Regions from separate parts of the Gordonia sp. VNK1 genome, predicted to be linked through region 3. Evidence: predicted binding sites of a transcription regulator. Region 3 holds the regulator's gene; each other region holds the start of a gene.

Region 1 (10,307 bases), on a different contig from region 3:
ACCCCTGCAGATCCATGACGGACACCTGCACACGTCCCACCGCGCCGGCCTCGGCATCGAGATCGACCCGGACAAGCTCAGCCGCTACCGGATCGGATAGGAGAACGACACGACATGCTTTTCCACGTACGGATGGATGTGCGCATCCCCCACGACCTCGACCCGGATATCCGGGCGCAGACCGTCGCCCGGGAGAAGGCCTACTCGCAGGATCTGCAGCGATCCGGCAAATGGCCGCACATCTGGCGGATCGTCGGTGAGTACTCGAACTACTCGATCTTCGACGTCGAGAGCAATGACGAACTGCACGCCATCCTGTCCGGCCTCCCACTCTTCCCCTACATGGACATCGCGGTGACCCCGCTGGCCACCCATCCGTCCGACATCGCCGCGGGTTGATCACCCCGATCACCCCTCCGGCACCCGACGTTCACAGCCCAATCACGTTTCAGCACAAAGGAGTACCCATCATGACCAGCACCACCGACACCAGCTTCGACGCCGAGGTCACCGCCAAGGCCGCCGAATCCGGTGCCAACGCGTCGGCCCAATTCGCCGAGCGGATGGCACATTCCGGACGTTCCGGCGTCGTCGACACCGCCCGCGTGGATCACCTCGCCTCCAAGGTGATCAAAGCCGTCACCGACATCGTCCTGGAGGACAAGGTCAGCTACGAGGAGTACAACGCCCTGAAGGCATGGCTGATCAAGGTCGGCGCCGATGGCGAATGGCCGCTGTTCCTCGATGTCTGGATTGAGCACGCCGTCGAGGAGGTCGCCAGCGAGCACCGCGAGGGCTCCAAGGGCACCATCGAAGGCCCGTACTACATCCCGGATTCGCCCGAGGTGGCGTGGAACGGCACCATCCCGATGCGCGACGACGAGCCGGGCAACCCGCTGGTCTTCTCCGGTCAGGTGCGCGCCGTCGACGGCACCCCACTGTCCGGCGCCAAGCTCGAACTGTGGCACGCCGACGATCTCGGCTTCTACTCGCAATTCGCTCCGGGACTGCCGGAATGGAATCTGCGTGCCACCTGGATCGCCGACGAGGACGGCCGTTTCGAGATCCACACCCTGCGTCCCGCGCCATACATGATCCCGACCGACGGTGCCTGCGGTCAGCTCATCGCCGCGGCCGGCTGGCACGCGTGGCGCCCGGCGCATCTGCACTTCAAGGTGAGTGCCCCCGGCTACGAACTGATCACCAGCCAGCTGTACTTCCCCGGCGACCCGCACAACGGCGACGACATCGCCTCGGCGGTCAAGCCCGAGCTGATGCTCGACGTCACGGAGAACCCGAACGGCGAGGGCTTCGTCACCGAGTACGACTTCGTGCTCGATCCGGAAGCCTGATCCGAAACCCCCACCCGGAGAAAGGTGACTCCCATGCTCGTCGCACCCACCACGGTGGTCGCCGGCACGTCCTCGGATGATCTCGCCGCCGTCCGCACGCAGGCGCGGTCGTGGCGTTCACCCGAGATCGGGATCACCGACCGCGACCTGACCGACGCCGCCCTGGCCGATCTCGTGGCCACGGCGTCGTCGGCGGGCGCGGAGTCCTTCGCTCGCGCGGTCACCGCCATCGCCTCGGCTCGGTCGGGGAGTTTCCCGGCGATCCCGCACATCGACGCCGCCGTCGAGATCATGCGGGAGTTCTTGCGGCACAACCTCATCGACGGGTGGCTCTACGTCCGGGAATCCGACGGGTACCTGCATCCGTATCTGGTCATGGATCTCACCCTCGAACACGCCGACCGCACGCATGGTCCGCGGATCAAGTTCACGATGGAGGCCGACAACGCCACCGTCAAGCGCCCGTCGCGCAAGCCACGCGTGCTGTACTTCGAGGAGACCGAGGTCGTCGGTAAGTCGCCGGGCGATGTCCTCGTCGCCGGCGGCGCGTACAAGGAAACCGGAGAACTGAAGGCGGAGTACGAGTCCCGGCGTGCGCGCTACCAGTCGATCATCGACGACGGATTCGGGCGGCAGTACCGGTTCACCGGGCGGGTCATCCGCACCGACGACTACCGCTCCCCGAACATGCGGGAGAACCGCAAGGTGGTCCACGATGTGGCGCCAGGGGAGATCGCGTCGCTGCGCATGGTGGCACCGTCCATCCTCTTTGACGGTGACTCCTACGGGCCGGTGCCGGTGATCACCGCCGTGCGGGTCTTCGATCTCGGCGCCCAGGACTTCCTCGACGTCAACACCGGCGACCTGACCGAATACGTCTACGACGCCCACCTGCAGGACAAGCTGGTGCTGCCCGACGACCAGCGGGAGCTGCTCAACATCCTCACCACCGACATCTCGGTGTTCACCGGCGACATCATCGACGGCAAGTCGGCGGGCAATGTGATCCTGGCGAAAGGCCGTCCCGGCGTGGGCAAGACGCTGACCGCCGAGGTCTACGCCGAGGTCACCGGCCGACCGCTCTACTCCATCCACTCCGGCTCGCTCGGCATCACCGCCGAGTTGGTCCGCAAGAACCTCGAGGTCATCTTCGACCGCGCCAAGCGCTGGGATGCGGTGCTACTGCTCGACGAGGCCGACGTGTTCGTCATGGAACGCGGCCTGGATCTCTCGCAGAATGCGATCGTCGCCGAATTCCTGCGCACACTGGAGTATTTCGACGGCCTGCTGTTCCTGACCACCAACCGTATCGACGGTGTCGACGAGGCCATCCTGGCCCGCTGCGCGGCCGTCATCGAGTATCAGCCACCCGGCCCGAAGGATGCCCGTCAGGTGTGGCAGATCCTGGCGGCGGGCAATGACGTGACGCTCGAGGAGAGCCTGCTCGACGATCTGGTCGGCGGCTTCCCCGACATCACCCCGCGCGACATCAAGATGCTTCTGCGGCTGGCGCTTCGGATGGCCAAGCACCGCGGTACCGACCTCGATCCCGAGGTGTTCGCGAGCAGTGCGCGGTTTCGCGGGCTGCACTACCTCGCACCAGCCGACCGCGGATAGCCACTACGCTGGGGCGGTGGAGTATCGCTTCGAGATCGTGACGTTGCTGCGTTCACCGCGGCACGCGTACTTCGGTCGGCCGAAGGATGGTCCGGCCGACGACGTCGACACCGAGACACCCGAGTCGGTGGAGATCGTCGCCGACAAGGGTATTGTCGGCGACCGATTCTTCGGTGTCCGCGCGCACACCGAGGCCGCGGTCACCTTTCTGGCGATCGAGGCGTGGCAGGCGGCGGCCGGTGCCGCCGACCCGATACTGGCCCGCCGCAACATCGTCGTTCGCGGACTCGAACTCGATCCGCTGCGGGGGCAGGAATTCACCATCGACTCCGGTGACGGGCCCATTCGGTTCCGGGGTGGACGGCCGGCGCACCCGTGTGCGTGGATGGACACCACCGCCGGCGACGGCGTGCGTAAGGCGCTGATCGGGCGCGGTGGCCTGCGGGCGCAACCGCTCACATCCGGTGTGTTGCAACTCGGTTCGGCCGTCATCGGCTGTGACGTCGCACTCGATCCCGCACGGGCGGCGGATCAGGTGCGGCGTGCGCAACCTCTGGCGTAGGCGAGCCCGCCGTCTCGGCGTGAGGTCGCGCGCGTCCGGACCGTGCTGAAGGCGAAGGCCAGAACGAGCACCGCTCCTGCGGTCAACCGGCCAAAGCGCGCAGGAAGAACCCCAGGTTCGCCGGCTTCTCGGCCAGGCGCCGCACGAAGTAGCCGTACCACTCCTGGCCGTACGGGATGTACACACGCACGCCCGCGCCGTCGGCGGCGAGGCGTCGCTGCTCGTCGGTGCGGATGCCGTAGAGCATCTGGTGTTCCCAGGATCCGGGTGCCCGCCCGAACTCCGCGGCCATTGGTTGCGCGGCTTCGATGATCGTCGGATCGTGGCTGGCCACCATCGGATACCCGTTGCCCTTCATCAGGATTCGCAGGCACCGCAGGTACGCCTCGTCGATCTGTGAACGCTCCGGGTAGGCCACCGACGCTGGTTCGGCATATGCGCCCTTGCACAACCGGATTCGCGCTCCCGACGCCGCGAACTCGGTGCAGTCATCCTCGGTGCGGCGCAGATACGCCTGCAGCACGGTGCCGAGGTCGGCAAACTCATGCCGCAACGACCGCACGATCTGTAGGCGTTCGTCGACGGTGGTGTGATCTTCCGCGTCGATGGTGACCAGGACGTCGCTGCGTGCCGCGGCCGCGCAGATGGTGTGTGCGTTCTCCTCGGCGATCTTGGCGCCGTGCTGCGGCAACGACTGCCCCAGGGCGGTCAGTTTGAGCGACACCTCCAGTTGGCCGTGTTCATGTGGCATTCGTGACATCATCTGCAGCAGAGAAAGGTACGCGTCGACGGTGGCGGTGGCCTGCGCCTCATCGGTGGTGTCCTCGCCGAGAAAGTCGATGGTGACCGACAGGCCGTCGTCGAGGGAGCGGCGGATGGCGGCCTCCACCTCGGGGAGGGTTTCGCCGGGCACGAATCGGTTGACCACCCGCTCGGTGACCGGTAGGCGTTGCGAGGTCTCCTTGATGCGGTCGCTTGCCGCGGCCTTCATGATGACCGGCCGCAGGATGGAGTCGAAGAGGGTACTCATGGATGCTCCAAGTCACTCGGACCGCATGTGCGGATAGCCGGATTCGGTTGGTGGGACAAAGGTTTCCTTGATGGTGCGGGTGGAGGTCCAGCGCATCAGGTTGGCCTTCGAGCCGGCCTTGTCGTTGGTGCCGGATGCACGTCCGCCACCGAACGGTTGCTGGCCGACGACGGCCCCGGTGGGCTTGTCGTTGATGTAGAAGTTGCCCGCGGCGTTGCGCAGCACATCCGACGCGGTGGCCACGGCGGCGACGTCGGTGGCGATGATCGATCCGGTGAGAGCGTACCGGGCACTGGAATCGACTGCCCGCAGCGTCTTCTCGAAGTCGGCGTCGTCGTAGACGTGCACCGACAGAATAGGTCCGAAGTATTCGGTGGTGAACGCCTCGTCGGTGGGGTCGTCACCGAGCAGGACGGTGGGGCGGACGAAGAATCCCTCGGAGTCGTCGCACTGGCCGCCGACGGCGACTGTCATCGTGGGCGCGGTCTTGGCCCGATCGATGGCCGCCACGTGCTTGTCGAAGGCCCGGCGGTCGATGACCGCGCCACCGAAGTTGCTCAGGTCGCGGACGTCGCCGTAGGTGAGTTCGGCTGCCTCGGTGAGGAAGTCGTCACCCATCTGCGCCCACACGGAACGCGGGATGTACGCACGCGAGGCGGCCGAGCACTTTTGCCCCTGGTATTCGAAGGCGCCACGAATCATGGCGGTGCGCAACACGTCCGGGTCGGCCGACGAATGGGCGACGATGAAGTCCTTGCCGCCGGTCTCGCCGACGAGACGCGGATAGTTGCGGTAGGTGTCGATATTGGTGCCGACCTCGCGCCACAGATGTTGGAAGGTGGCCGTGGATCCGGTGAAGTGGATGCCGGCGAGGTTCGGATCGGCCAGTGCCACATCGGATACCGCGATGCCGTCGCCGTGTACCAGGTTGATGACCCCGGCCGGCAGTCCGGCGGCCTCGAGTAGCTGCATGGTGAGGTGGGCGGAGTATGCCTGCGTCGGGGACGGCTTCCACACCACCGTGTTGCCCATCAGTATCGGTGCGGTGGGCAGGTTGCCGGCGATGGCGGTGAAGTTGAACGGGGTGATCGCGTAGACGAAGCCGTCGAGGGGGCGATGGTCGAGGCGATTCCACACACCCGGTGAGGAGACCGGCTGCTCGGCCAGGATCTCGCGGGCGAAGGCGACGTTGAAGCGCCAGAAGTCGACCAGTTCACACGGTGCGTCGATCTCGGCCTGCTGCACGGTCTTCGACTGACCGAGCATGGTGGCCGCGGCGATGCGTTCGCGCCACGGGCCGGAGAGGAGATCTGCGGCGCGCAACAAGACCGCGGCGCGGTCGTCGAAGCTGGTGCGAGCCCAGTCCCGGGCGGCCGTGAGTGCGGCGTCGACGGCGTCGCGGGCGTCATCGTGGGTGGCATTCGCGATGGTGGCGAGGACCTCGCGGCGAGCGTGGGGCTGGACGACCGGGGTGCGGTCACCCGACCCGCTGCGCGTGGCCCCGCCGATGACGTGGGGGAGTTCGACGGGGCTTGCCTGCGACCGGCGGTCGAGTTCGGCGACGATTCTGCCTCGTTCCGGCGTGCCCGGGGCGTAGGTGTGTACCGGCTCATTTGCCGGGCGTGGGGGTGTGGTGATGGCGTCCATGGAGCCATTTCACGTGTCCGCGTGTCCACAGTCGATGGATGATCGGACGAAAGTAGTCGTTGAGTATTGTCTAATTGGCCAAAATGTCCAGTGGACGCCCGTGAACGCGGATATTCGAATATGTGATCGAGCATTGGACGCCGCCCAGAGCGGTTCTGTCGGTGGGCTCGGTATAATAGAACATGACCGCGAACACACATGTATTCGTGTTGAGATGTCCGAGGGGGTGGCACCGCATGACCGAGGCGATGAGCGAGGGGACGGGTCGGCGGTGGTCGGCCGCGGATTTCTGGTTGGGGGAGTCGTTGTGGCCGGCGTTGCTCGACGAGTTCGTCAGTGATGATGTGGTGGCCGAGGTGATCGCCTCGTACCGTGCCGATGGTGATGATACGCCGACGGGTCCGGTGATCGGCGTCAGTGATGAGGCGGTGAACGGTTGGTCGGGGCAGCTGATCACGCTGCAGCGCGGCGCCTGCTATCTCGCTTATCACAGGTACGTGGCGGTGCGGGAGATCGCGCAGCGGGTGCGGCGGTTACGTCCGGCCGATGAGGTTCATGACTTTCTGTTGGCGGATACCACGGCGTTGATCGGTGCGCGGGTCGGGCAGTTGCTGAGCATCTCGCAGCGGGCGGCGGAGGTGCTGGTGGAGCATGCCGATGTGATGCATGAGCGGGTGCCGAAGGTGTTCGAGCAGTTGCGGCAGGGTCGGATCGTGCCGGAGTTGGTGCCGGTGGTGGTGGCGTGCACCGAGTTGCTCGACGGGTGCGACACGGCGGCGGCGGTCGATGCCGAGGTGGCCGAGGAGTTGGCGCGGCATGGTGGGGCGTGGTCGCGGGCGCAGTTGGCGACGATGGTGGATCGGATCGTGTTCCGTCATGATCCGGATGCGGTGCGGGAGCGGTGTCGGCGTGCCGGTGACAAGCGGTCGGTGATCGCTCGGCCGCGTCCGGATGGGATGGCCTCGATCACGGCGACGATGACCGCGGAGAATGTGGCGATCGCGATGGCGGGGATTTCTCGGTTGGCTGATGCGGTGTGTGCCGAGGATCCGCGGACGCGGCGGCAGCGGTGTTCGGATGCGTGTTTCGCGTTGTTGTCGGGGACGGCGTTCGAGTGCTTGTGCGGTCGTGAGGAGTGTCCGGCGGTGATTCCGGAGGCGGGGACGGTGCCGCCGGCTGCGGCGGCGGTGATGGTGCATGTGGTGTGTGATGAGCGCACCTATGCGGCGGCCGAAGAAGCCGCGGCGGCCGAGCGGGCCGCGGCGCAAGAGCGGGCTGCAGCGGCTGAACGCGCAGCGGCGCAGGCTGATTCCGTGGCCGTTGATGCCGAGGACGTGTTCACCGAGGGTGCATCCGGGTCGGGTCGTGGGGTGCAGCAGTGCGTCGCCGACGGTGAACCAGCCGAATCCACCGCCGAGCCGTCCACCACTGAGCCATCCACTGTTGACGGTGACCTCGTCGGCGGTGCTGCGGCAAGCGACGCGAATGTAGCTGCCGCGCAGTCAGATACCGGCGATACGCCTGCGTCTGCTGGTTCTGCGGCGTTCATCTTCGGGCAGGGTGTGGTCTCGGATGTACAGGCGTTCGGGTTGATCACCCGGCCCGATGCGGTGGTGCGGCGGCTGATCGGGCCGCATGCGGTGGTCGGTCCCGATGGCGGTATCGAGGTGTCGGCGACCGCGCCGGGGAATCCGTATCGGCCGTCGTCGGTGCTGGATCGGTTCGTACGGATCCGTGACGGGTGGACGGTCACCCCGGGTGAGGATCGCTCGGCGATGAGCGCCGAGGTCGATCACGTCGCCGAGTTCGATCACCGCAACCCCGGTGCGGGTGGTGCGACGGTGCCGGACAACCTGAATGCGAAGTCACGGTTTGCGCACCTGCTCAAGACATTCGGGGCGGGCTGGCTCGATGAGCAGTACCGCGACGCCGACGGTCGGTTGCGCACGGAGTTCCTCACTCCCGAGGGCATGGTGATTCTCGGTAATCCGTTCACCCTCGAAGACCTGTTTCCCGGGTTGGCGCGCATCCGGTTCCGGGCACCACCCACGCCGGCCCCGGGCGAGGCAGCACCTGCCGAGTCGGCGCGCATTCTGCAACCCACCCGACGCATGAGTCGGGTGGAGGCCAAACACGCCCGCCGACGCCAGGAACGCGAACGCAACAAACGCCGCCGCGAAGCGCAAGAACACCGCGAAGCCCGGGAACGCGGCGCAGTCGAGTAGTCACCCTGACGCCATGCTCGCGCGGAGGGTCAGGGCGACCACCAATCGGGTGGCGGGATCGTCGAGGTCCATTCCGGTGAGTTCCTGGATGCGTCGGATGCGGTAGCGCAGCGTGTTGGGGTGCACGTGGAGTGCGTCTGCGGCGGCGCGGACGTCGCCGAAATGGTCGAGGTATGCCCGAAGTGAGATCGTCAGGTCGCCACCCGATCGGCGATCGCGCTCGGCGAGATCGATCACCCGGGAGTCGATCAGTTCCGGATTCGATTCGATGAGGGCGATGATCTCACCGAGCAGCACACCGGTTTTCGACTCGCCGACCGTCGTCACGGCCTGGATCAGACCGGCTTCGCGGTGCGCGGCGTCGAGTACCCGGTCGGCCTGGCCGCGGAGGTTCGGCACGCTCGCGACCTCCGGACCCGGTCCCGCGATCACCGCACGGGCATCGACTCCGAACTGCCGGCGCGCAGCGGTGACGGCCGAGGTGGCCCAGTCGACGGTGGCGTCCAACGCGGCACCGGGGAGTACGACATAGGCGCGGCCGGCCAGCGTCGTGGTGACCGACAGTGGACTGAATGCGCTGGCATGCAGGGTCAGTGCCGACACCACGCCCGCCGCCGAGAGGGGGGCCGCCGCATCGGTCTCGGCTCCGGACAATCCGTCAAACGCCACGACAATCACACCCGAAGACGGCGAGATGCCCAGTTGCGCACAGAGATACGGAACATCGACGACATCGCCGCGCGCCCCGAGGAGGCGCCGCACCAATTCGTCGTGTCCGGTTCCGGCGTTGCGGCGTCGGACGATGATCCGGGCGGCCACGGCGGCGGCACCGGTCAGCACCTCGGCGGCGTCGTCGGACAGCGGCTCACGTCCCTGCTGAATCCACATGGTGCCCAGGTGTTCTCCGCGGATCGGGTCCTCGTGCGGGGCGCGGATGCCGACCGCGAGTCGTGGGCGCAGTCCGAGGTCCGCCCGTTCGTCGACGGAGACCACCTCGGTGGTGGTGCGCAGCGCATCCATCACACCCCATTGCCGAAGCCACGCAAGCATCTCCGGCGGCCCCTCGCGTCCCAGGATGGACAATCGCCGGAGTTCGTCGGCCTCGTCCCCGGCGCTGCTGTAGGCCAGGACGTGGGAATGATCGTCCTCGATGCTCACCAGCCCGTGGGTGCGGCGGGCGACCTCGGCGGCGAGGTCGAACAGATCGCCGACGGTGCCCGACCGCATGGATTCGGCGTCGGCTGATGGTGCGGCCGCGGCCCCGACCACATGCGTCACCAGGTTGTAGATGCGCTCCCACCGTGCGTGCGGGTCCACGGAAACCACGGCGACACCGAGATCGGTCAGATGCGCGGTGAGCTCCGGGGTGGGGGACTTGATCATCACCGCGGCCGGGCGGGCGCTGTCATAGGTCGACAGCCAGGCGGTCACGGCCTCCGGTGTGGCCCCGACCAACAGGAACAGGTCGGCGGAGCGGGTCGAGGCCCGCAACGGGAGATGGAGATCGTCGGGATCGAGCAACGAGACGGAGTCGATGGGGACATCGAGGCCGCGGGGCGCCGCATCCAGCGACACCAGGGTGCGGTCGAGTGCGAGTACCAACTGCCCCAAGCCGATCCCGCCTTTGTCCATGTCGACAAAGATACTGTCCGCACAGACAAAAGAGCGGCGTCCGCCGGGGAGAGATCCCGGCGGACGCCGTCTGGGGCTGCAGAGTGGCCCAGAGGTGGTGCGACTCAGAGGGTGTGCGACTCAGAGGATGGTGAGCATCTCGTTGTAGGTGGGCAGCGGCCACAGATCGTCGGCGACGACGGTCTCGAGCTTGTCGGCGACCTCACGGACCGCGGTCATCGCCGGGATCAGCGACTTCAGCG
Region 2 (10,307 bases), on a different contig from region 3:
CGTCCCAGATCTCCAGATGATCGAAACTGCCGATCACCACGCATTCCTTGGACAGTCCCGCGTACTGCCGATGCTCGGCCGCCAGGGTGATCCGGCCCTGGCCGTCGGGGCGTTGCTCGTCGGTGCTGGCGAAGAAGTACCGCTGGAAGGCGCGCGCTTCGGGATCGTTGCGCGACGCCTCCATCGTCCTCTCCGCGATCGCATCGAACTCTTCGGCTCGATACACCGACAGGCTGTGGTCCTGGCCTCGTGTGACCATCACCCCTCCTGCCAGTGCGTCGCGAAACTTCGCGGGCAACGTGAGTCGCCCCTTGTCATCCAATTTGGGCGTGTAGGTACCGACAAATCGCACGGACATGTCGGCACCTCCCGCCCACCGGGTCCGACGTTCCGGTTCGCCTCACCCAGTGACGCCCACAGTACCCCACTTTCCACCACTTTCCACCCCATAGCCCCCACCACTTCCCCACCGATCCCCATATCCGCAGGTCAATCACCATTCAGAGAACACCGACACGCGGCGCGGCGCGTCGTTCACGCGAGTGCCCAGCACCCGGATCGTGTGAACAGAGGTACAGAAAGTGCCTGTTGAGGCGGGCCCGGGCCCGCGGTGGGGCGTGGTGGGGAACCGGGTGGGGCGTGGTGGGGAATGCGGTGGGGCGTGGTGGAGAACCCGGTGGGGCGCGGTGGGGAACCAACTGGGGACCCGGCGGGGCGTGATGGGGCCCGATTGGGGACGCACAGTCACGGCAGGACCGTTGCGAAGGACATCCTGGTGAGCAACCGCGCGGCCACCGGTCGAGAATCACGGGCGGACCCGGCATTGGCGTACCGGTGGCGGTGTACCCGTAGCGGCGTGCCGATGGCACACACGACGACGGCGGCGCACATTGTGTGCGCCGCCGTCGACTGGTAGAGCTGCGGACCGTCTGGTCCGAGATCAGGTCAGAGTGTCACTCGCCGTGCTCGAAGCGGCGGTTGAACCGTTCCTCCATGCGCTCGGTGAACTTACGCTTGGGCGCGGACTGCTTGCCACCGCGGCCGGCCGAGTCCGAACCGCCGGACGACTTGCCCGGCTTGCCGCCGCCCCACAACGCCAGGAGTGCGGCGCCGAACATCACGAGGAATCCGACGAGGGACAGGATCGGGAACCCACCAACCGTGAGACCGGTGATCGGTCCCAGCACCAGCAGGACCAGTCCGAGGACGAAAACGACCGCCGCTTGAATGCGACGACGACCTGACGACCGCCCGAGACGGCGACGTGTGACGCTGGACGCGAACTTCGGGTCCTCCGCGTACAGAGCGCTTTCGATCTCTTCGAGCATCCGCTGCTCGTGCTCTGAGAGTGGCACCGACCCTCCTTACCTGTTACCGACGAGTCATCGATGAGTGCGTTGCCGCGATCTTCGACGATGACGTGTCTCGCGGCGTTTCTTTCATGATACGAGGTGATTCGGGCGGCGACCACCATAACCGCCCCCGTTGGATCGAATTCATGTCTTCCGACCCCATCGATCGACCGATCCGCTCAGGCCGGATGCGCCAAGGAGGGCTCGGCGGAGGGGCGTCCACCGCGTTCATAGGCCATGACCAGCGTCTCGACGGCGTCGAGAAACTCCAGCACCCGGCGATGGGTCTCGGCGCCGACGCCGGGATCCACCGAGCGCTCGATCCCCGCCTCGATATTCATCCGAAGAGAGGATCGGGCGGCGAAGAAGTCGGCGTAGAAATCCAATTCCGGCATCACGATCGCCAGCCTGCTCCAGGCGTTCGTCGGCAGTCCGCGGGTGGATCGGCGCGAGGACTCCCCGATCGCGATCGCCGCTCCGGCGGCGCGCAGGGCGGCGAGGTAGAGCTGCCGGAAGCGTTCGGCGTCATCGATGACCGCGATGGCGTTGTCGAGGAGCAGATCCGCGCGTGACAGCAGGTCACGTGCCCGACCCACGACGATCGGGTCCACCACCGTTGCGGACTGTGCGCGACGTGCCATCGTGATCCCCTTTCCTCGTGGTGCCCGTCTCACCCGTTCCGCGCCCGAACCCAGCAGCGCCCGAACCCAGCAGCGCCCGAGCCCGGCAGCGCGATCGGCAAGTGTGTGTTCGCGTACCGTTCAACACGGCCCGGTGGCAGACGCTTCCCTCGTCCACCACCGGATCGTGTCGTCGTCGGGCATCGGCGAACAGCTTGCGGAGGCACATTCATCGAACACCCGTTCGACATATTCAATATAGCTAGATCCGCTCCAGAGATCAAGATGCCCGATGCCACCGACAATCCGACCAGAGAGGCTCCTCGTGACGATCCGGCTCGTCAGGCTGCAGGGACAGGATTCCGCTGTCTGGCTCGAGCCCGCGCTCGACATCTACGTCACGGCGATGAACTATCCGCGCGGTACCGAACTGCATCGGGCCGGACTCTGGCGCGAACACATCGCACGCACCGGGTGGACCGCGTTCGGCGCCCTGCAGCGGCTGCCCCCCGCGACGACCGCGTCGATGGACGTCGCCCGGCGCCGCATCGGATTGCCGATCTCACCGGACGCCGACGAGGTCCTCGTCGGCATCGCCTACGGATACCGCGGCGCCCGGGACCAATGGTGGAATCAGCAGCTGCGGGCCGGTCTGCGCGTGTCCGGACGCGATCCGCACGTCATCGACGACCTCACCGACAGCTACTTCGAACTGACCGAACTGCACGTCCACCCGACCGCCCAGGGACACGGGATCGGGCAGTGGTTGCTGTGTCAGCTCCTGGCCGACCGGCCCGAACGACACGTGTTGCTCTCGACTCCCGAGATACCCGACGAACGCAACCGCGCATGGTCGCTCTACCGCCGGATGGGATTCTGCGACGTGCTGCGCAACTTCACCTTCACCGGCGATCCGCGTCCCTTCGCGTTCCTCGGCCGCGGACTGCCCCTCGTCGATCCCCCCGCGATGCCGGCAGGTCGCCATGCCTGCCCGTGACCGGTCGCATCGCCTGCCGCCGACGATCGCGCGATGACCTCACCACCGATGACCTCACCCCATCGCCTCACCGACGCCGTCGTGGTGGGCGGTGGTCACAACGGGCTGGTCGCCGCCGCCTACCTGGGCCGGGCCGGGCGGTCGGTGCGCGTCCTGGAACGCGATACCGTGCCGGGCGGCGCCGTGTCGACCATCGAGCGCTTCCCCGGTTATCGGGTCGACCGCGGATCGTCGGCGCACCTGATGATCCGGCATTCCCCGGTGCCCGACGAGCTGTCGCTGAGCGCGGTGGGTCTGACCTACCTCGACTGCGATCCGTGGGCGTTCTGCCCCGCCACCGACACCACCGGCCCGATCGTGTTCCGCACCGACCTCGACGCGACGTGCGCTTCCATCGAACGCGCATGCGGCCCCGAGGACGCCGCGGCCTATCGCGACTTCGTGGCCACCTGGACCCCGCGCGCCGAGGCACTCATGCGGTCGTTCTACCAACCGGCCACCCCCGGCCGGTTCGCGCAGGCGTTCGGCACCCTCGGAACCACCGCCACCACCGCGCGTCGCGGGCCGATCGGCGCGCGTTCGGGCCGGATGCTCTCGCTCACCCAGGAGCTGATGTCCTCCGGTGATGCCCTGCTGGATCGCTGGTTCCGCTCCGAACAGCTCAAGGCGGCCCTGGCCTGGTTCGGAGCGCAGTCCGGTCCGCCGATGAACGCTCCGGCGACCGCCCCGATGATCGGTTTCGCCGCGCTCATGCACCGGATACCGCCGGGACGTGCGGTCGGCGGCAGCGGCGCGCTCACCGAGGCGTTGTTACGCCGCATCGATTCCGACGGCGGCGAGGTGCGCACGGCATCCACCGCCACCGAGATCGGCCGATGCGGCGACCACTGGCGGGTGCGGACCGCCGACGGTGAGGGTCATTGCGGCCGAACCGTCATCAGTGCCTGCCACATCATGACCACCCTCGAGTTGCTGCTGGCCGGCGGATTCGACGCCGATCTCCTCACCCGATGGCGTTCGCAGATCGTCGTCGGCACCGGGATCGGCATGGCGGTGCGGCTGGGCACGCGCGATCTGCCCACCTACCGGGATCTGCCCGGCGATCTGCCCGCCCATGGCGTGCACTCCGGGCTCGGACTGCTGGTGTCGGATCGCGCGCACCTGCGACGCGCCGAGGCCGCGGCCGCCGTCGGAGAACTCCCGGCGCGACCGGCCTGTGTGGCGATGAGCTACTCGGCGATCGATCCCTCCCTCGCCCCGGCCGACCGGCATCTGATCACCCTGTGGGCGCAGTGGCATCCGCGCCGGCTCGCCGACGGAACCTCCTGGTCGGCCGCCGAACACTTCGCCACCGACGCGATCATCGCCGAACTCGAACGTCACGCCCCCGGCATCACCGACAGCGTCGAGCACCGCTTCGGGCAGACCCCGGAGTTCCTCGAGTCCGAGTTGGGTCTCGTCGGCGGCAACATCATGCACGTCGAGATGTCGATCGATCAGATGTTCATGTTCCGGCCGCATCCGGACCTCTCCGACCACACGGTGCCCGGCGCCGACGGGGTGTTGCTCGCCGGCGCATCGACCCATCCCGGCGGCGGCGTCACCGGGGCCAGCGGCCGCATCGCCGGACTCGCCGCGGTCGCGCGGACCCGTCGTCGCCGTCGCTGACCCGCCACGTCGGTCACCGATGCCGCCACGGACGTGTCGCCCACCCCGCGGCGACGGGTCTCTGGCACGATGAGCACCGTGCGCCCGCCGACTCCACGACCGATGCCGCGTCCCCGCAACCATCGCCGCCCCGCCTTCCTGCTCGCGGTGCTGCTCATGCTGGCCGCGCCACTGATGTCGGGATGTCTGGAACGCTCGACGACGGTCGGCGATCGCTTCGCGGGCAGCGTGATCGTCGCGACGAGCCCGGACAATCCGCGCGGCGCACCGCAGTTCGACATCCCCGAATCGATGCGCCGCGACATCGCGATCACCGACTATCGCGAAGGACCGTCGACCAGCGCCTCGGCGCAACCGCAACCCGGCGGTGGCACCGCGGAGGGGGACGACACCGCGACCCGGGTCGGTAGTCGGGCCACATTCAGCAATCTCACCGCCGGACAACTCGGCCAACTCGGCGACATCGTGGCCGACAGCTTCGGCGACACGACGATGACGATGGAGCTCAGTGCCAAACGCAGCGGCGACGTGGTGCGGTTCCGCGGCACCGCCGACCTCACCGGCCTGGTGGCCAACCGCGACTACGTGAAACTCACCATGTCCTTCGCGGGTCCGGTGACCGCGACCAACGGCGATCAGAGCAGCGACACGTCGGTCTCGTGGACTCCCGAACCCGGCAAACCCGCCGACTTCACCGCCGAGGCCACCTATGCCGATCCGGCCACCGCGGCGTTCGGCGGGTGGACGATCCTGATGGTGCTGATCTGCCTCGCGGTGGTCCTGGTGGTCGCCCGGCTGGCCTACGTCTCCCGTGATCGCAGCCCGCGCCCGGGCCGGCCCGCCGAGACGGCGAAGACCTCGAAGACGAAGACCGGCAAGCGATCGACAAGCAAGAACACGAGCGCCGATGCCGCTTCCCCCGGACCGTCGGGTCCCCGCGGCGACGAACCCGCGCGGGATGCGGCGGCGGTCGGATCGACGCCGACGGCGGGCCGACACGAGATACCCCGCTCGGAGAGCGAGTAATCGCCTGCCTCGCCGGGCGATTGCCGGTGGGATTGCCGGTGGGATTGCCCAGGCGGCCGGCCCGGCGAACGGGTGACCGGGAATCAGCCGACGGCGCTCGGCAACGCCTCCCGGGTGTCGACGCCGAGCCGTTCGAGGACCTCGCAGGTGGCCTTGGCGAAGTTGAGACTGCAGAAGTGCAGGCACACGACGCCCTCGGCGATCAGCCGCTGGGCGGTCTCGGTGGCGAAATCGATGCCCACCTGACGCACCGCGGCGCGGTCCTCCTCGGGACCGTCGCCGGCGGCCGCGGCGAATCGCTGCTCCACGGCCGGCGGGATCACCGACCCCGACAGCTGGGTCATCCGCCGCGCGCTGGCCAGCGAGGTGATCGGCATGAGGCCCGGGATCAGTGGCTTGTGCGCCTGTTCCGGATCGGCGGCGGCCACCCGGTCACGCAGCCGCAGGAAGTCCTCGACATCGAAGAACATCTGCGACACCGAGTATTCCGCACCCGCTCGCAGCTTGTTGACCAGCACCTCGGTGTCCTGGGCGAGGTCACGGGCCCGATGGTGGCCCTCGGGGAAGGAGGCGACGCCCACGTGGAAGTCGCCGAGACTCTCGATCAGTTCGACGAGTTCCTGCGCATACGACAGACCCTGCGGGTGGCGGACCCACTCGCCGAGGGGATCACCGGGCGGGTCGCCGCGCAGGGCGAGCAGGTTGGTGATGCCCTGATCGGCGTAGGCGCCGACGAGTCCGCGCAGTTCGGCGATGCTGTGGTTGACCGCGGTCAGGTGGGCGACGGGCAGCAGCGTGGTCTGGGCGGCGAGCTCACCGGCGATGCGCACGGTGCGGTCCCGGGTCGAGCCACCGGCACCGTAGGTCAGTGACACGAAGGCCGGATCGAGGCGCTCGAAGACCCGCACCGCCCGCCACAGACGGGCCTCGGCGTCGGCGTCGCGTGGGGGGAAGAACTCGACCGAGAAATGCACCACGCCGTTGGCCGGCGGCGTGGCGAGGCGCTCGACGACGGACGTCGCCGGGGAGGAGGTGGTCACCGCGCCATTGTACGTATGACGGGCGATCTCCTCCGCGCGGCGCACGCCGCCGATGTAGGGCGCCCTTCCCTCACTCCGCCCCGGACTCGGACGCCGATTCCGTGGGCGCGACGGCAGCCCCGGAGCGTCACGCGCCATGCCCTAGCCTGAGTGGGTGACGCCGACCGTAGTCCCACCGACCTCGTTGTCGGAGGTGCCCGCCGCCTCCGGCGTCGTGCTCGAGGAGTTCTTCGCCCGCGCAGTGCCGGTGGCCGGCGAGATCTCGCCGGTGGTCGGCCACGCCGCCGAGATCGTCGCCGACTTCGTGCGGTACGGCGGCAAACGGGTCCGGCCCACCTTCGGCTACGCGGGCTGGCTCTGCGGGATCGGCCACCCCGATCGTCGTCCACCGCAACCGGAGCAGACCGCGACGGATGCGTTACGCGTCTGTGCCGCACTGGAACTCGTGCAGGCATGCGCCCTGATCCACGACGACATCATCGACCACTCCGACACGCGTCGCGGCCGCCCGACCGTGCACCGACTCTTCGAACAGCACCACCGGGAGTCAGGGTGGTCCGGCGATGCCGCCGATCACGGTGTGGCGGCGGCGATCCTGGCCGGTGACTTCGCCCTGGCCTGGGCCGACGACATGGTTGCCGGGCACTCCCCCGCCGGCGCGGATCCCACCGACGCCGCACCGACCCCCCTGCCCGCCGGCGTCGGTTCGACGTGGGCGGCGATGCGCACCGAGGTCCTCGGTGGCCAGTATCTCGACATCGTCAACGAGGCCAGCGGCGACGACAGCGTCGAGGCGGCCTATCGGGTGATGCGATACAAGACCGCCGCCTACACCGTGGCCCGGCCTCTCGAACTCGGCGCCCGGATGGCCGGGGCGCCACCACAACTGCTCGACGACCTGGCCGCCGTCGGCCACGACCTCGGCATCGCCTTCCAGTTGCGTGACGACATCCTCGGGGTGTTCGGCGACCCCGACCGCACCGGCAAACCGTCCGGCGACGACCTCGTCGAGGGCAAGCGCACGGTGCTCCTCGCCTCCGGGTTGCGCCGGGCCACCGACCGCGACCCGGCACTGGCCGACCGTCTGCGCGGATACCTCGGCCGGACGCTGGACTCCGACGAACTCGCCGGTGCCCGTTCGATCCTCGTCGACGTCGGCGCCCGTGCGGAGGTCGAGGACCGCGTCGACGGACTGCTCGGGTCGGCGATCGCACGCCTGGACGCGGCAGACATCGCCGCCGGCGTCCGGACCGAACTGTGCGGCCTGGCCGAGTCGATAGCGCACCGTGAGGCCTGATCGTCGATGCGCCACAGCGTGATCGCCGCCGGCGACGGTGAGCTCACCACCCACCGTGACGGTACTCGTGCCGACATCTGGCGCGGCCTCGTCGGGTCGATCCTCGTCTGTCTCGGCGGGTTCGCGGTCGCCGACATCCCGCGCAATCATCCGGGACTCGCCGGTCTGGGTCTCGACGCGGTGACCTACGGACACGGTAAGACGTTGGTCGGCACCATCTTCTGGCTGGGTGTGGCGCTGATGATCTTCTCGTGGGTACGGATCGGCCGCCGCGTCGGCCCGCGGGTCGCGCCCGCCGATCGTCCGTCGGCGACGACCATCCGCTGGGCCGTGATCGGCTGGGCTGCACCACTTCTGGTGTCCGTCCCGCTGTTCAGCCGGGATGTCTACGCCTATCTCGGCCAGGCGTCGGTGTTCGGTGCCGGGTTCGATCCGTATGCCGACGGCCCGGCACATCACCCCGGCCCGCTGGTCGACAGCATGGCGCAGGTCTGGGCGTCGACCACCGCGCCGTACGGCCCGATGTTCATGGCCATCGCCCGTGGCGTCGTCGAGATCACCGGTGAGCACGTGTATCTCGGCGTCATCGCGACGCGCGTGGTGTTGCTGCCCGGGTTGGCCCTGTCGTTGTGGGCGGTCGGGCGTCTGGCCGATCACTTCGGCGCCGGCGCGCAGGCCGGGCTGTGGCTGGCCCTGCTCAACCCGATGGTGCTGATCCACCTCGTCGGCGGACCTCACGTGGAGTTGCTGATGATGGGCCTGCTCGCCGCGGGTGTCGCCCTCGTCGTCGACGGCCGCCACGTCGCGGGGCTCACCGTGCTGGGGCTCGCGGTCTCGGTCAAGATCACCGCGGGCGTGGCGATTCCGTTCATGCTGTGGATCTGGCTGGCGCACATACGCTCGCAGCGCACACTCACCGCCCGGGACGTGACGTCGACGCTCGCCGCGGTGGTGGCGGTCCCGGTGGCCGTATTCGCCGCGTGGACAGCGGCGCTGGGACTCGGTCTGGGCTGGCTGACCGGACTGGGGTGGGCCGATCGGATCATCAACTGGTTCACCCTGCCCACCGCGGCCGCCCACCTGGTCACGCTGGTGGCCGCACCCTTCACCTCGTTGAGCCTGTGGCCGGTGCTGACGGTGACCCGGGCGATCGGGGCCGTCTGCCTGGCGCCCATCCTGGTCGCCCTGTGGTGGCGCGGTCGGCGCGACGAACGCTCCGCCATGACAGCGCTGGCGTGGGCGATGCTGGCGGTGCTGGTGCTCGAACCGTCCACCCTGCCGTGGTACTACACGTGGGTTCTGGTGATCGCCGCCGCGTTCACGCTCCCCGAGTGGACCCGCGCCCTCGTCGTCGCCGTCTCCGCCTTCATGCTGATCGTGTTCCAGCCCGACGACTCGATCGTGTTCTACAAGCTCCCCGAGGTGGTGCTGGCCGTCGCGCTGTCCGCGCTCGCGGCGATCTCGCTGATCCGCCCGGATCCGTTGCGGCTGCGGGCGCTCGCCCGGCGCGCCTGGGGTGCGTGACCGGGCCTTTGGGGCGTGTCCTCAGAAGGCCTCGGCCTGCGCGCGGCGGATGACCTCGCGCGCCGAATGCGTGTGCAGGGCCGCGGCCGGACACATGCCGAGATCGTCCTGCACGGTGAACAACCACGCCATCGCGTCGTCGCGGGTGAACCCACCGTCGAGGAGGACGTCGACGAGACCGGTGAAATGCTTGGCGATCCCGAGGTCGTCGAAGAACAGGCACGGGATCGCCGGCTGTCGGTCTCGCGAGATGGCGAGCAGGCGATGGTCCCGGATGAGGGTGCGCACCTTGGTCGATGACACCCGGAGTCGGGCTGCCACCTGATCGACGGAGTAGGTCTCGACGTCGGCGGGAATGGTGTCCGGCGAGAGCGGAAGTGAACTCACCGCCCAGAGCCTACCGTCTCACCGCGCGCCGTGGCGCACGGTTGTGCACGACTCGCGCGGTGGGACACGGGTAGATTGCATTGACGTGAAGGCTGGCGTCGACGAGGTGATCGGATCGGTCCTCGAGGACCGCTACCGCATCGATGCGCCGATCGCCCGTGGCGGGATGTCGGCGGTGTATCTCGGGGTGGATCTGCGACTCGGCCGCGACGTCGCGGTCAAGGTGATGGACACCCGGTACGCCGCCGATCCACAGTTCTTGCGCCGCTTCGAGTTCGAGGCGCGCGCGGTGGCCGGGCTGAAGCATCCCGGACTGGTGGCGGTCTACGACCAGGGCATCGACGACGGGGTGGCGTTCCTGGTGATGGAACTCGTCGAAGGCGGGAGCCTGCGCGA
Region 3 (10,307 bases):
CCATGCCGAGGCTGGCCTCGGTGACCGAGGCCGCCCGGGCGTGGGGGATGGCGATGCCGCCCGGTAGGCCGGTGGCCGACTTGGCCTCGCGGGCCAGGGCGCCTCGTGCGAGGTCGGCGGCGTCGCTGGTGCGTCCGGCGGCGGCGAGGTTCTCGGCGAGGTGGTTGATCACCGCCGACGGGTCGTCGCCCGCGTCGATGTCGAGGTTCACCGTCGCTGCGGTGATGATCTGCTCGGACATGAATCTTCCTTTACTGCTAGGTGTTTCGGGAGTGTCGGATGTGGGTGGGGGAGATCGGGGAGGTCGGGGAGGTCGGGGTCATGTGGCGGGGGCGGCTCCGGCGAGGTCGGTGATCGCGACATGATCGGGGTCGAGGTGATCGGGTCGGGGTGGTTGGGTGCCGGCCAGTGCGGCGGCGGCGGCCCCGTAGGCGACGGCGCTGCGGAGACGCTCCGGTTCGCCGGCGCCGCGCGCCTCGGCGATGAGGTAGCCGGCCAGCGAGGAATCGCCGGCACCGACGGTGCTGCGCGGGACGATCGGGGGAGGCGTGGCGAACCAGCTGCCCGAGGTGGTGGTCAGCACGGCGCCCGCGGCGCCCAGGGTCGTCAGCACCGCGCCGCCGGTGTGCCCGGCGAGTTCGGCCGAGGCCGCGATGATCGGATCCAGGTCGCCGGCGGCGGCGGCCCGGCGCAGCACCGTCGGGTCGGCGCCGCAGACCTCGGCGAGTTCGGTCTCGTTGGGCTTGATCAGGTCGACGCGGCCGGTGACCGCGGCGCGCAGGGGTTCCCCGGAGGTGTCGATGGCGACCCGGCAACCACGCGCGATGAGCTGATCGGCCAGCTCCCGATACCAGGAGTCCTCGACTCCGGGGGGAAGCGATCCGCACAACGCCACCCAGCCGGCGCCGGCGGCGTGCGCCAGCACCAGATCGGTCAGGGCGGCGCGGCGGCGATCGTCGAGCGGTTGGCCGGAGGCGTTGATCTTGGTGGTGGTGCCGTCGGCCTCGGCGATGGTGATGTTGGAGCGGACCTCGCCGTCGACGGCGACGGTCTCGTGGCGCAGACCGACGGCGTCGAGTGCGCTCAGCAGTGGGTCGCCGGCGCGGGCGGGCAGGACGGCGATGGTGTCGATGCCCGCCTCGGCGACGACGCGGGAGACGTTGACGCCCTTGCCGCCCGGTTCGGCGCGCACGGCCACCGCGCGTTGCACCTCACCGCGCTCGAGCGGCGCGGCGATCTCCAACGTGCGATCCAGGCTTGGATTGGCTGTGACGGTGAGGATCATGCGATCACGACCTCGATGCCGCGGGCCGAGAGGGCGGCGGCGTAGGAGGGATCGACACCGGCGTCGGTGATGAGGACGTCGACATCGTCGAGCGAGGCGAAGGACGAGAAGTCCTCGCGGTTCATCTTGGAGGAGTCCGCCAGGACGACGACGCGCTGGGCCGAGGCCACCAGTGCCGCCTTGACGGCCGCCTCCTCGGGGTCGGGGGTCGACAAGCCCATGTCCTCGCTGATGCCGTTGGTCCCGATGAACGCCACGGAGGTGCGGAAGGTGGCAAGGCGGGCCACGGTCTCGGCGCCCACCGCGGCCTGGGTGAGGCCGCGCACACGCCCGCCGACGAGATGCAGGGTGGCGTTCGGGTGACTCGCCAGCACCGTCGCGATCGGCAGGCTGCTGGTCACCATGTGCAGGCGGCGATCTGCCGGGATGGCGACGGCCGCCTGATAGGTGGTCGTCCCGGCGTCGAGGGACACCGACCCGCCGTCGGCCGGAAGGAAGGCGATCGCGGCCCGCCCGATGGCGGCCTTCTGGATGGTGTGGCTGGTCTCGCGCTCGGAGATGTCCTGCTCGTCGATGAGCTGCACCAGTTCGGGACGGACGGCGCCGCCATGGACACGCTGCAGGTGTCCGGAGCGCTCCAGGGTTGCCAGGTCGCGACGCACTGTCTCGCTGGTGACATCGAATCGCTCGGCGAGCGAGCTGACCGATGCGCGGCCATGCGAGCGAACCAGTTCGGCGATCGCCTGCTGTCTTTCTTCGGCGTACACGTTGCTCCGATCGGAGAGGACGGATGACGGGATGTCTGTGTCCATGTGGGTTTGGGCAAAACTTGATGTGGTTTTGGGTGGAACTCAATGTTGATATATCTGTGTTTACGCCTGTTTGTGTTGACAAGTCAAGGATTTCTTGTAACTTCGATCACAAGAGATGTTCGGCGGGCAGATTTTTCACAGATCGGGCCGCCGGGAGAGCGATCTCGCGACAGCACAGACCAGATCGGCCGACGACGGCCGAAACGAACCTCGAACGAAGGGCAGCGCAGTGAACGATCAGCAGGCTCAGGAACTGCGTGGGACCCCCGTGGTCGGCGGGAAGGCCTACGGGCCGGTGGTTCGCCCCGGCGAGCGCGTCGCCCCGGTGCATGACACCGCGACGATCCCGGAGGACGCGCGGGAGGCGGAGCAGTCCCGCTTCGTCGACGCGGCCGGGCTGGTGGCCGCCCGGCTGCGCGAACGTGCCTCACATGCCTCCGGTGCGGCCGCCGAGGTTCTCATCGCCACCGCCGGCCTCGCCGAGGACCGCGGCTGGATCGGTGCGGCGGGCAAGCTGATCTCCTCCGGGTCGTCGGCCGCATCGGCCGCGACCGCGGCGACCGACCAGTTCGCCGCGCTCTTCACCAAACTCGGCGGTCTGATGGCCGAACGCGTCACCGATCTCAACGATGTCCGCGATCGGGTCGTGGCCGAGTTGCTCGGACAACCCGAACCGGGTGTGCCGGTGCCCACCGAGCCGTCGGTGCTCTGCGCCGACGATCTGGCGCCGGCCGACACCGCCGGCCTCGATCCCAAACTGGTCACCGCGCTGGTGACGCGACTCGGCGGGCCGACCAGTCACACCGCGATCATCGCCCGGCAGCTGGGCATCCCGTGCATCGTCGCGGTCGCCGACCTCGACGAGGTACCCGCCGGAACCCTGGTGCTCGTCGACGGCACCGCCGGAACCGTTGTGCTGGAACCGGATCCGGAGCAGGCGCAGGCGGCCGTCGACGAGAGCCGGCGCGAGGCGGAACTCGTCGCGGGCTGGTCGGGGCCGGGGCACACCGCCGACGGTCACGAGGCGGCCATCCTGGCCAACGTCGCCGACGGTGTCTCCGCGCGCGCCGCCACCGCCTATCCGGTCGAGGGAGTGGGCCTGTTCCGGACCGAACTGGCCTTCCTCGACAGCGCCGAGGCACCCACGGTGGCCGAGCAGACCGAGCTCTACCGCGAGGTGCTCGAGGCGTTCGGGGGCAAGAAGGTCGTCGTGCGGACGCTCGACGCGGGTTCGGACAAGCCGTTGAAATTCGTCGACCACGGCACCGAGGCCAACCCCGCTCTGGGGGTCCGGGGTAATCGGATCACCGCTCGGCATCCGGAGATCCGCGCCGGGCAACTCGACGCCATCGCGGCGGCCGCCCGGGAGACCGGCAGCACTCCATGGGTGATGGCACCGATGATCGCCTCGGCCGACGAGGCCGCGGAGTTCGCGGCACAGGTCCGCGGGCGTGGTCTGGTCGCCGGGGTGATGGTCGAGATCCCGTCCGCCGCGATCCTCGCGTCGTCGATCCTCGCCGAGGTCGACTTCGTGTCGATCGGAACCAACGATCTGACGCAGTACACGATGGCCGCCGACCGCATGTCGGCCGATCTGGCCGAACTCACCGATCCGTGGCAGCCCGCGGTGCTCGCGCTCATCTCGATGGTGGCCGAGGCCGGGAAACGTACGGGTAAACCGGTCGGCGTCTGCGGTGAGGCCGCCGCCGACCCGCTGCTGGCCTGCGTACTCGTCGGACTCGGCGTCACCTCGCTGTCGAGTGCTCCGGCGGCGTCGGCGGCGGTCGGTGCCAAACTCGGCGGCGTCACACTCGATGCGTGCCGTGCCGCGGCGAGTGCTGCCCTCGCGACCGCCTCCCCGGCGGCCGCACGTGAGGCCGCCACCGCGGCGCTCGCCGGCTGAATTTCGGCGAGCGCCGCACCGGGCGGGCCCGGAGCCGGATCAGATCCGGCGCATCACCGTGACGACCTTGCCCAGGATGGCGGCGTCGTCGCCGGGGATGGGTTCGAAATGCTCGTTGTGCGGCATCAGCCACACGTGACCGTCCTTGCGCTTGAAGGTCTTCACGGTCGCCTCGCCGTCGATCATCGCGGCGACGATGTCACCGTTGTCGGCCACGTTCTGCTGCCGGACGACGACCCAGTCGCCGTCACAGATCGCGGCGTCGATCATCGACTCGCCGACCACCTTCAGCAGGAACAGTGAACCCTCGCCGACGAGTTCACGCGGCAGCGGGAAGACGTCCTCGACGGCCTCCTCGGCGAGGATCGGTCCACCGGCCGCGATGCGCCCGAGAACCGGGACGAAGGTCGGGGCGGGCAGATTCGACGCGACCGCGGTGTCGTCCGGTGGGGTGTGCTCGCCGTCCTGCACGTTGACCGCGCGTGGGCGGTTGTGGTCGCGCTTGAGCAGTCCCTTGCGTTCCAGTGTCCGCAGCTGATGGGCGACCGACGACGTCGAGGCCAGCCCGACGGCGTCGCCGATCTCGCGGATGCTCGGCGGATAGCCGCGCTCGCGCACCGACTTGCGGATCACATCGAGCACGCCCCGCTGACGCGGCGTGAGCGAGGCCTCCGCGGCCGCCGCGTCGAACGGGACCTCCGGCTCGTCGGCGGCGGCCGATCCGCGGCCGCGCTTGGTCGACGACGTCGACGTCGTCGAACGTCGGTTCTTCTCACTCATCGGGTGTTCGATCCTTTCGGTCGGAAACTCTGTTGTGGTCGGACGGTGTTGTCGGTGGTCCGGTGCGGTCGGTTGTCCCGTGCAGTCGGTGGTCCGGTGCGGCCGGGGTTTGTCCGCGGGTCTGCGCTGCTGGTCAACGGCCAGGTTAGTCCAGGTCACCGACAACTTCAAACATTTGTTCGACGTGTTGCGAGAAATTGTCGGAGGTGCGTGATAGAACTTCGAACATCAGTTCCTCGAACGAGTGATCGAGATCGGAGACTCTCATGCAGAACACCTTGGTTCGCAGTGAAACCGCAGGTCAGGCGCGTCGGGCGACGGTTCGGCGCACCCCGTCCGGTGCCCGTTTCGGTGCCGCTCCCGATGCCCGGGGTGCGGCGCGAGACGATGTCACGCCCCGGCGCGGCGCGATCGTGCATGCCGGACGGCCGGTGCCGGCTCGCCGCGCCACCCCGGCGGCGCGGCACCGGCACCTCCACCGCCCGGCCGACAATCGTCCGGTCGACCGGCCCCGGGTCGCGATCCCCAGGCGCCCGGCCGGGACGCCGTGCGCCGCGCCCGCGTCGCAGTCCCGTCGGGCGGGCCGTCGCGGTGCCGCGGTGGCCCTGCTGACCGGGGTGGCGCTGGCGATGCTGGTGTGGCTGATCGGTGTCGCCGGCAGCGATTACCAGGAATCCACCGCCCCCACGCCGGTGGCCACGCAGGTGGTGCACGTCCGGGCGGGGGAGTCGCTGAACTCCGTCGCCGCGCGCGTCGCGCCCGAGATGCCGCGGCAGGCGGTCATCGACGAGATCGTCGAGCTCAACGACATGGGTGGCAGCGCCCTGCGTGTCGGTCAGGCGCTGCTGACGCCCGCATATCGCTGAGCGGTGAGGCGCTATTCTCGATGCATGCGCTGCCCGTTCTGCAGGAATGATGACACCAAGGTCATCGACTCCCGAGTCGCCGACGAGGGACAGGCGATCCGTCGTCGCCGTTCGTGCAGCGCCTGTGGCCGACGATTCTCCACCGTGGAGACCGCCGTGCTGGCGGTGGTTAAGCGCAACGGCGTCACCGAACCGTTCAGTCGGGAGAAGGTGATGCGCGGGGTGCGCCGCGCCTGCCAGGGACGGCACGTCCACGAGGACGATCTGGCCCAGTTGGCGCAGCAGGTCGAAGAGACGGTGCGCGCCTCGGGCGTCGCGGAGATCCCCAGCAACGAGGTCGGTCTCGCCATTCTCAAACCGTTGCGTGACCTCGACGAGGTCGCCTATCTCCGGTTCGCGTCGGTGTACCGGTCGTTCGATTCCCTCGAGGACTTCCAACGCGAGATCGACGATCTGCAGGGCAATCTCACGCGGCGCAACGGCACGGATGCGCCCGATGCCCTCTCAGCCGAGTCGATCCAGGGTTCGTAGCGCACGCTTCTCCGAGATCGGATATCGGGTGCCCAGCCGCTGGGCGAACAGACCCACCCGCAGTTCCTCGACCATCCAATGCGCCTGTTCGTTGACGAGATCGCGACGGGCCTCGGGTACCTCGGCGAGTCGCTGATTCCACCGCCCGGTGACCCGGTCGAGCGTGCCCATGGCCGCCCGGTCCCGGTCCGCCGATCCCGGAAGGTGTTCCAGCCGTTCGCGTGCGGCCGCCAGATATCTCGGGAGTTCGGCCAGGTGCTCACGCGGGGTGGCCAGCACGAAGCCGTCGAAGATCAGGTTGGCCAGTTGCTCGGCGACGTCGTCGGCGGCGACCTGACCGGAATGCTCATCGATCGCCTGACGCAGCGGCGCGACCATCCGGAGTGCGTTGACGGCCGAGGCGAGATACTCCGGTGCGGCCGAACGTACGCGCGGACCGAGTGCGGCGGCCAGCGCATCGAACTGCTGCGGTGACCGCACCCGGGCCGCCGCGTCGACGTCGACGAGGTCCCGGATGGCCCGCCTGGTGCAGTCGGCGAAGAACTCGCTGGAATCCCGGTAGGGGTTCTGGCTCAACGCGAGTCGCCCGGCGGGGTCGAGGCCCGACGATGCCTTCGACGAGAGCCCGGTGATGGTGTGGTCGAGCAGCGCGATGACACCGACGACCCGCATCCGGTTGGCCTCGTCCTCGGTGGCGGCGGTGGCCCGCGCGACGCCCACGGATCGGCCGGGATCCCCGACGGCACGCAACGTGGGATGGCGGGTGATGTGTTGGCCCGCGACGTCGGCGGTCTCGGTGGCCGCCAGGGTGCCGAGCCCGTCGGCGGTCCAGGTGGTGTACACCGCGGCCGGGGGTGTCGGTCGACGGTCCGCTCCGTCGGCGGTGAGATCTGTGAACGACTTGCTGCGCCTGCGGATCTCGCCCGAATCGTCGATGACGGCGAAGGTGATCCGCAGGTGGGCGGGCAGGCGGTCGACGGCGAAGTCCGCCGGTGTCACGGTGTGCCGGGTGATCGTCGACAACTCGCGGGCCAGCCCACGGACCAGTGGTTCGGAGCGCGGCGTCAGCCGGGACAGGGCCAGATCGGCGAAGCGCTGTGCCGGGGCCATTGTCTTGCGAAGCTGTTTGGGCAGGGTCTTGACGAGTTCGGTGGCCAGTTCCGATCGCATTCCCGGTACCAGCCAATCGAATCCGGCGTTGCGGACGTGGGGGAGCAGGGCCTGCGGAATGACGACGGTGACCCCGTCGTCGGGTGCGCCCGGCTCGAATCGGTAGCGCAGTTCCAGGCGGGTGTCGCCCTGCTGCCATGCCCCCGGATAGTCGGTGTCGGCGACGGCGACGTCGGCGGCCACATCGGCGGGGGTCAGATCCAGCAGGGTCGGGTCGGTGCGCCGCGCCGACTTCCACCACGTGTCGAAATGCCGCGCCGAGGTCACCTCGGCGGGGATGCGCTTGTCGTAGAACTCGTAGAGCTGCTCCTCGGAGATCACCACGTCGCGACGCCGGGCGCGGTGCTCGACGTCGGCGGCCTCGGTCAGCAACTGCCGATTCTGTTCGAAGAAACGATGATTCGTCCGCCAGTCGCCCTCGACGAGGGCATGGCGGATGAACAGGTCGCGCGACACCTCGGGGTCGATCGGGCCGTAGTTGACGCGTCGGCGCGCCACCAGCGTCACGCCGTAGAGGGTGACGCGCTCATAGGCCATCGCGGCGCCGCGCGTGGAGGACCAGTGCGGTTCGCTGTGGGTGCGTTTCACCAGATCGCCGGCGAGCTTCTCCGCCCACAACGGGTCGACCCCGGCCACCGTGTGCGCGAACAGCCGGGACGTCTCGATGATCTCGGCGGCCATCAGGAAGGCCGGCGGTTTCCTGGACACCGACGACCCGGGGAAGATCATCAGCGTGGTGTTGCGGGCACCGGTGTACTCGCGGCCCTCGGCGGCCCGGACCGCGATGTTGCCGAGCAGGCCGGCGAGGATGGCGCGATGGATCGCGTCGGCATTCGGTTCGGTCTCGGGGATCTGCCAGTCGAGGTCGATGACGATTCCGCGCAACTGGCGGTGCAGGTCCTGCCATTCGCGGATGCGCAGGTAGTGCAGGAACTCGCGTTCGCAGGTGCGTCGGAACTGATTGGCCGACAACTCCTTACGTTTCTCCTGCACATATCGCCACAGCTGCGTATAGCTCAGGAAGTCCGAACCGGGGACGGCGAAACGCCGATGACTGGTGTCGGCGGCCTCCCGGTGTTCGGCCGGGCGTTCCCGGACGTCGGGAATCGACAGGGCGGCCGCGATCACCAGCACGTGGTCGAGGCAGCCCTCGTCGCGGGCGGCCACCAGCATCCGGGCGATCCGCGGATCGACCGGGATGCGGGCCATCGTGGCGCCGACCTTCGTCAGGCGCACCTCGCCCTTGTCGCGGCCGCCGGCGTCCGGTCCGCTGCCGCGTCCGGAGCCCTTGCCCGGCACCGTGATCGCTCCCAGTTCCGACAGCACGCCGACGCCGTCGCGGACCGCCCGGGAATCCGGCGGCTGCACGAAGGGGAAGTCCTCGATGTCGCCGAGACGCAGGGACGTCATCTGCAGGATGACCGACGCGAGATTGGTGCGCAGGATCTCCGGGTCGGTGAAGGCGGGCCGCGCATCGAAGTCGGATTCGGAGTACAGCCGGATGCAGATACCCGGGGCCACACGTCCACATCGACCGGCGCGCTGGCGGGCACTGGCCTGCGACACCGGTTCCACCGGCAGCCGCAGGACCTTGGTGCGGGTGGAGTAGCGGGAGATCCGCGCGGTGCCCGAGTCGATCACGTACCGGATTCCGGGAACGGTCAGCGACGTCTCGGCGACGTTGGTGGACAACACGATTCGTCGTCCGTCCGACGGCGTGAACACGCGCTGCTGATCGGCGATGGACAGCCGGGCGAACAGCGGGACGACCTCGGCGCCCGCGGCGATGCGGCGCGACAACGACGCCGCCGCCTCCCGGATGTCGCGTTCGGTGGGCAGGAACACCAGGATGTCGCCGCGACCGGCGGTGCCCCACAGTTCGTCGATGGCGGCGTCGACGCCCTGGAACAGATCGAGGTCGGCGTGCTCGCCGCCACCGCGTTCGTCGCCGGCATCCGGGTCCTCACGCAGGGTCAGTGGCCGGTAACGCACCTCGACGGGATAGGTCCGACCCGACACCTCGATCACCGGCACCGGTGTGCCGGAGTCGGTGGTGAAATGCCGGGCGAATCGGCCCGGTTCGATGGTGGCCGAGGTGATGATCACCTTCAGATCGGGACGGCGCGGCAGCAGCCGTCGCAGGTACCCGAGGATGAAGTCGATGTTCAGCGACCGCTCGTGGGCCTCGTCGACGATGATCGTGTCGTAGTGGCGCAGCATCGGGTCGGTGGAGATCTCCCGGAGCAGGATGCCGTCGGTCATCACCTTGACGAGCGTGTCGGCGCCGGAGCGATCGGAGAAGCGCACCGAGTAGCCGATGGCCTCACCGATCCGTGTTCCGGTCTCCTCGGCGATCCGCCGGGCCACCGAACTCGCCGCGATGCGGCGGGGCTGGGTGTGGCCGATCGCGCCACGCACACCGCGGCCGAGTTCGAGGCAGATCTTCGGTAGCTGGGTGGTCTTGCCCGACCCGGTCTCACCGGCGATCACCACCACCTGATGCTCGGAGATTGCCGCAGCGATCTCGTCGCGGGCCGCCGAGACCGGCAGATCCTCGGGGAATTCCAGGACGGGGACGGCGGCGCGGCGGGCGGCGACCCGTCGTTCGGCACCGGCGAGGGATTTCTCCAGTCCGGCGAGTCGGTCCGCGGAGGGTTGCGGCCCGAGCTTGTCGAGGCGCCGCCGAAGCGCATGGGCATCGGCGATGCCGACGGCACGAATCCGCTCGAGGAGATCGCGGCGATCCGGTGGTGTCATGATCCCTCCAGGATATGGGCTGCCGCCGGGGTGCGATCCGGCCCCCGATCACCGGGTCGGCACACCCGCCCGGCATCATGGAGGTCATGGCTGGTTCGTTGTGGCATGGGTTCGCCGACATGGGTGCGGTGACCGCGAAGGGTCCGTTCGTCGTCGCCCGAGGTGAGGGCGCCCGCATCTGGGACGTCGACGGCAACGAGTAC

Evidence for each region. The regulator LexA, encoded in region 3, represses DNA repair genes until DNA is damaged. The targets are predictions, from matches to a motif close to CGAACANNTGTTCG.
Region 1: ABLE94_RS17520 (DUF222 domain-containing protein) is a predicted target of LexA. The motif match lies at 6,324-6,337, and genes of this name have one in related genera.
Region 2: ABLE94_RS03420 (SAV_6107 family HEPN domain-containing protein) is a predicted target of LexA. The motif match lies at 2,206-2,219, and genes of this name have one in related genera.

The regions. Positions count from the first base shown of each region.
Region 1 covers NZ_JBDZDJ010000014.1:111,575-121,881, reverse strand. Annotated here, with positions in the region: gene ABLE94_RS17555 (mandelate racemase/muconate lactonizing enzyme family protein) at 1-100, shown strand, start outside; gene catC (muconolactone Delta-isomerase) at 115-399, shown strand; gene catA (catechol 1,2-dioxygenase) at 471-1,352, shown strand; gene ABLE94_RS17540 (AAA family ATPase) at 1,386-2,969, shown strand; gene ABLE94_RS17535 (molybdenum cofactor biosysynthesis protein) at 2,986-3,531, shown strand; gene ABLE94_RS17530 (proline dehydrogenase family protein) at 3,614-4,561, opposite strand; gene pruA (L-glutamate gamma-semialdehyde dehydrogenase) at 4,574-6,208, opposite strand; gene ABLE94_RS17520 (DUF222 domain-containing protein) at 6,445-8,433, shown strand; gene ABLE94_RS17515 (PucR family transcriptional regulator) at 8,434-10,065, opposite strand; gene ABLE94_RS17510 (glutamine synthetase III family protein) at 10,186-10,307, opposite strand, start outside.
Region 2 covers NZ_JBDZDJ010000002.1:298,192-308,498, reverse strand. Annotated here, with positions in the region: gene mraZ (division/cell wall cluster transcriptional repressor MraZ) at 1-358, opposite strand, end outside; gene ABLE94_RS03425 (SCO2097 family morphological protein) at 954-1,355, opposite strand; gene ABLE94_RS03420 (SAV_6107 family HEPN domain-containing protein) at 1,532-1,993, opposite strand; gene ABLE94_RS03415 (GNAT family N-acetyltransferase) at 2,298-2,969, shown strand; gene ABLE94_RS03410 (phytoene desaturase family protein) at 3,003-4,637, shown strand; gene ABLE94_RS03405 (LppM family (lipo)protein) at 4,707-5,663, shown strand; gene ABLE94_RS03400 (methylenetetrahydrofolate reductase) at 5,747-6,703, opposite strand; gene ABLE94_RS03395 (polyprenyl synthetase family protein) at 6,858-8,000, shown strand; gene mptB (polyprenol phosphomannose-dependent alpha 1,6 mannosyltransferase MptB) at 8,007-9,524, shown strand; gene ABLE94_RS03385 (Rv2175c family DNA-binding protein) at 9,546-9,911, opposite strand; gene ABLE94_RS03380 (protein kinase domain-containing protein) at 9,997-10,307, shown strand, end outside.
Region 3 covers NZ_JBDZDJ010000003.1:38,264-48,570, reverse strand. Annotated here, with positions in the region: gene ABLE94_RS04170 (PTS fructose transporter subunit IIABC) at 1-241, opposite strand, end outside; gene ABLE94_RS04165 (1-phosphofructokinase family hexose kinase) at 320-1,285, opposite strand; gene ABLE94_RS04160 (DeoR/GlpR family DNA-binding transcription regulator) at 1,282-2,052, opposite strand; gene ptsP (phosphoenolpyruvate--protein phosphotransferase) at 2,213-4,000, shown strand; gene lexA (transcriptional repressor LexA) at 4,040-4,780, opposite strand; gene ABLE94_RS04145 (LysM peptidoglycan-binding domain-containing protein) at 5,047-5,646, shown strand; gene nrdR (transcriptional regulator NrdR) at 5,671-6,177, shown strand; gene hrpA (ATP-dependent RNA helicase HrpA) at 6,151-10,104, opposite strand; gene ABLE94_RS04130 (aminotransferase family protein) at 10,191-10,307, shown strand, end outside.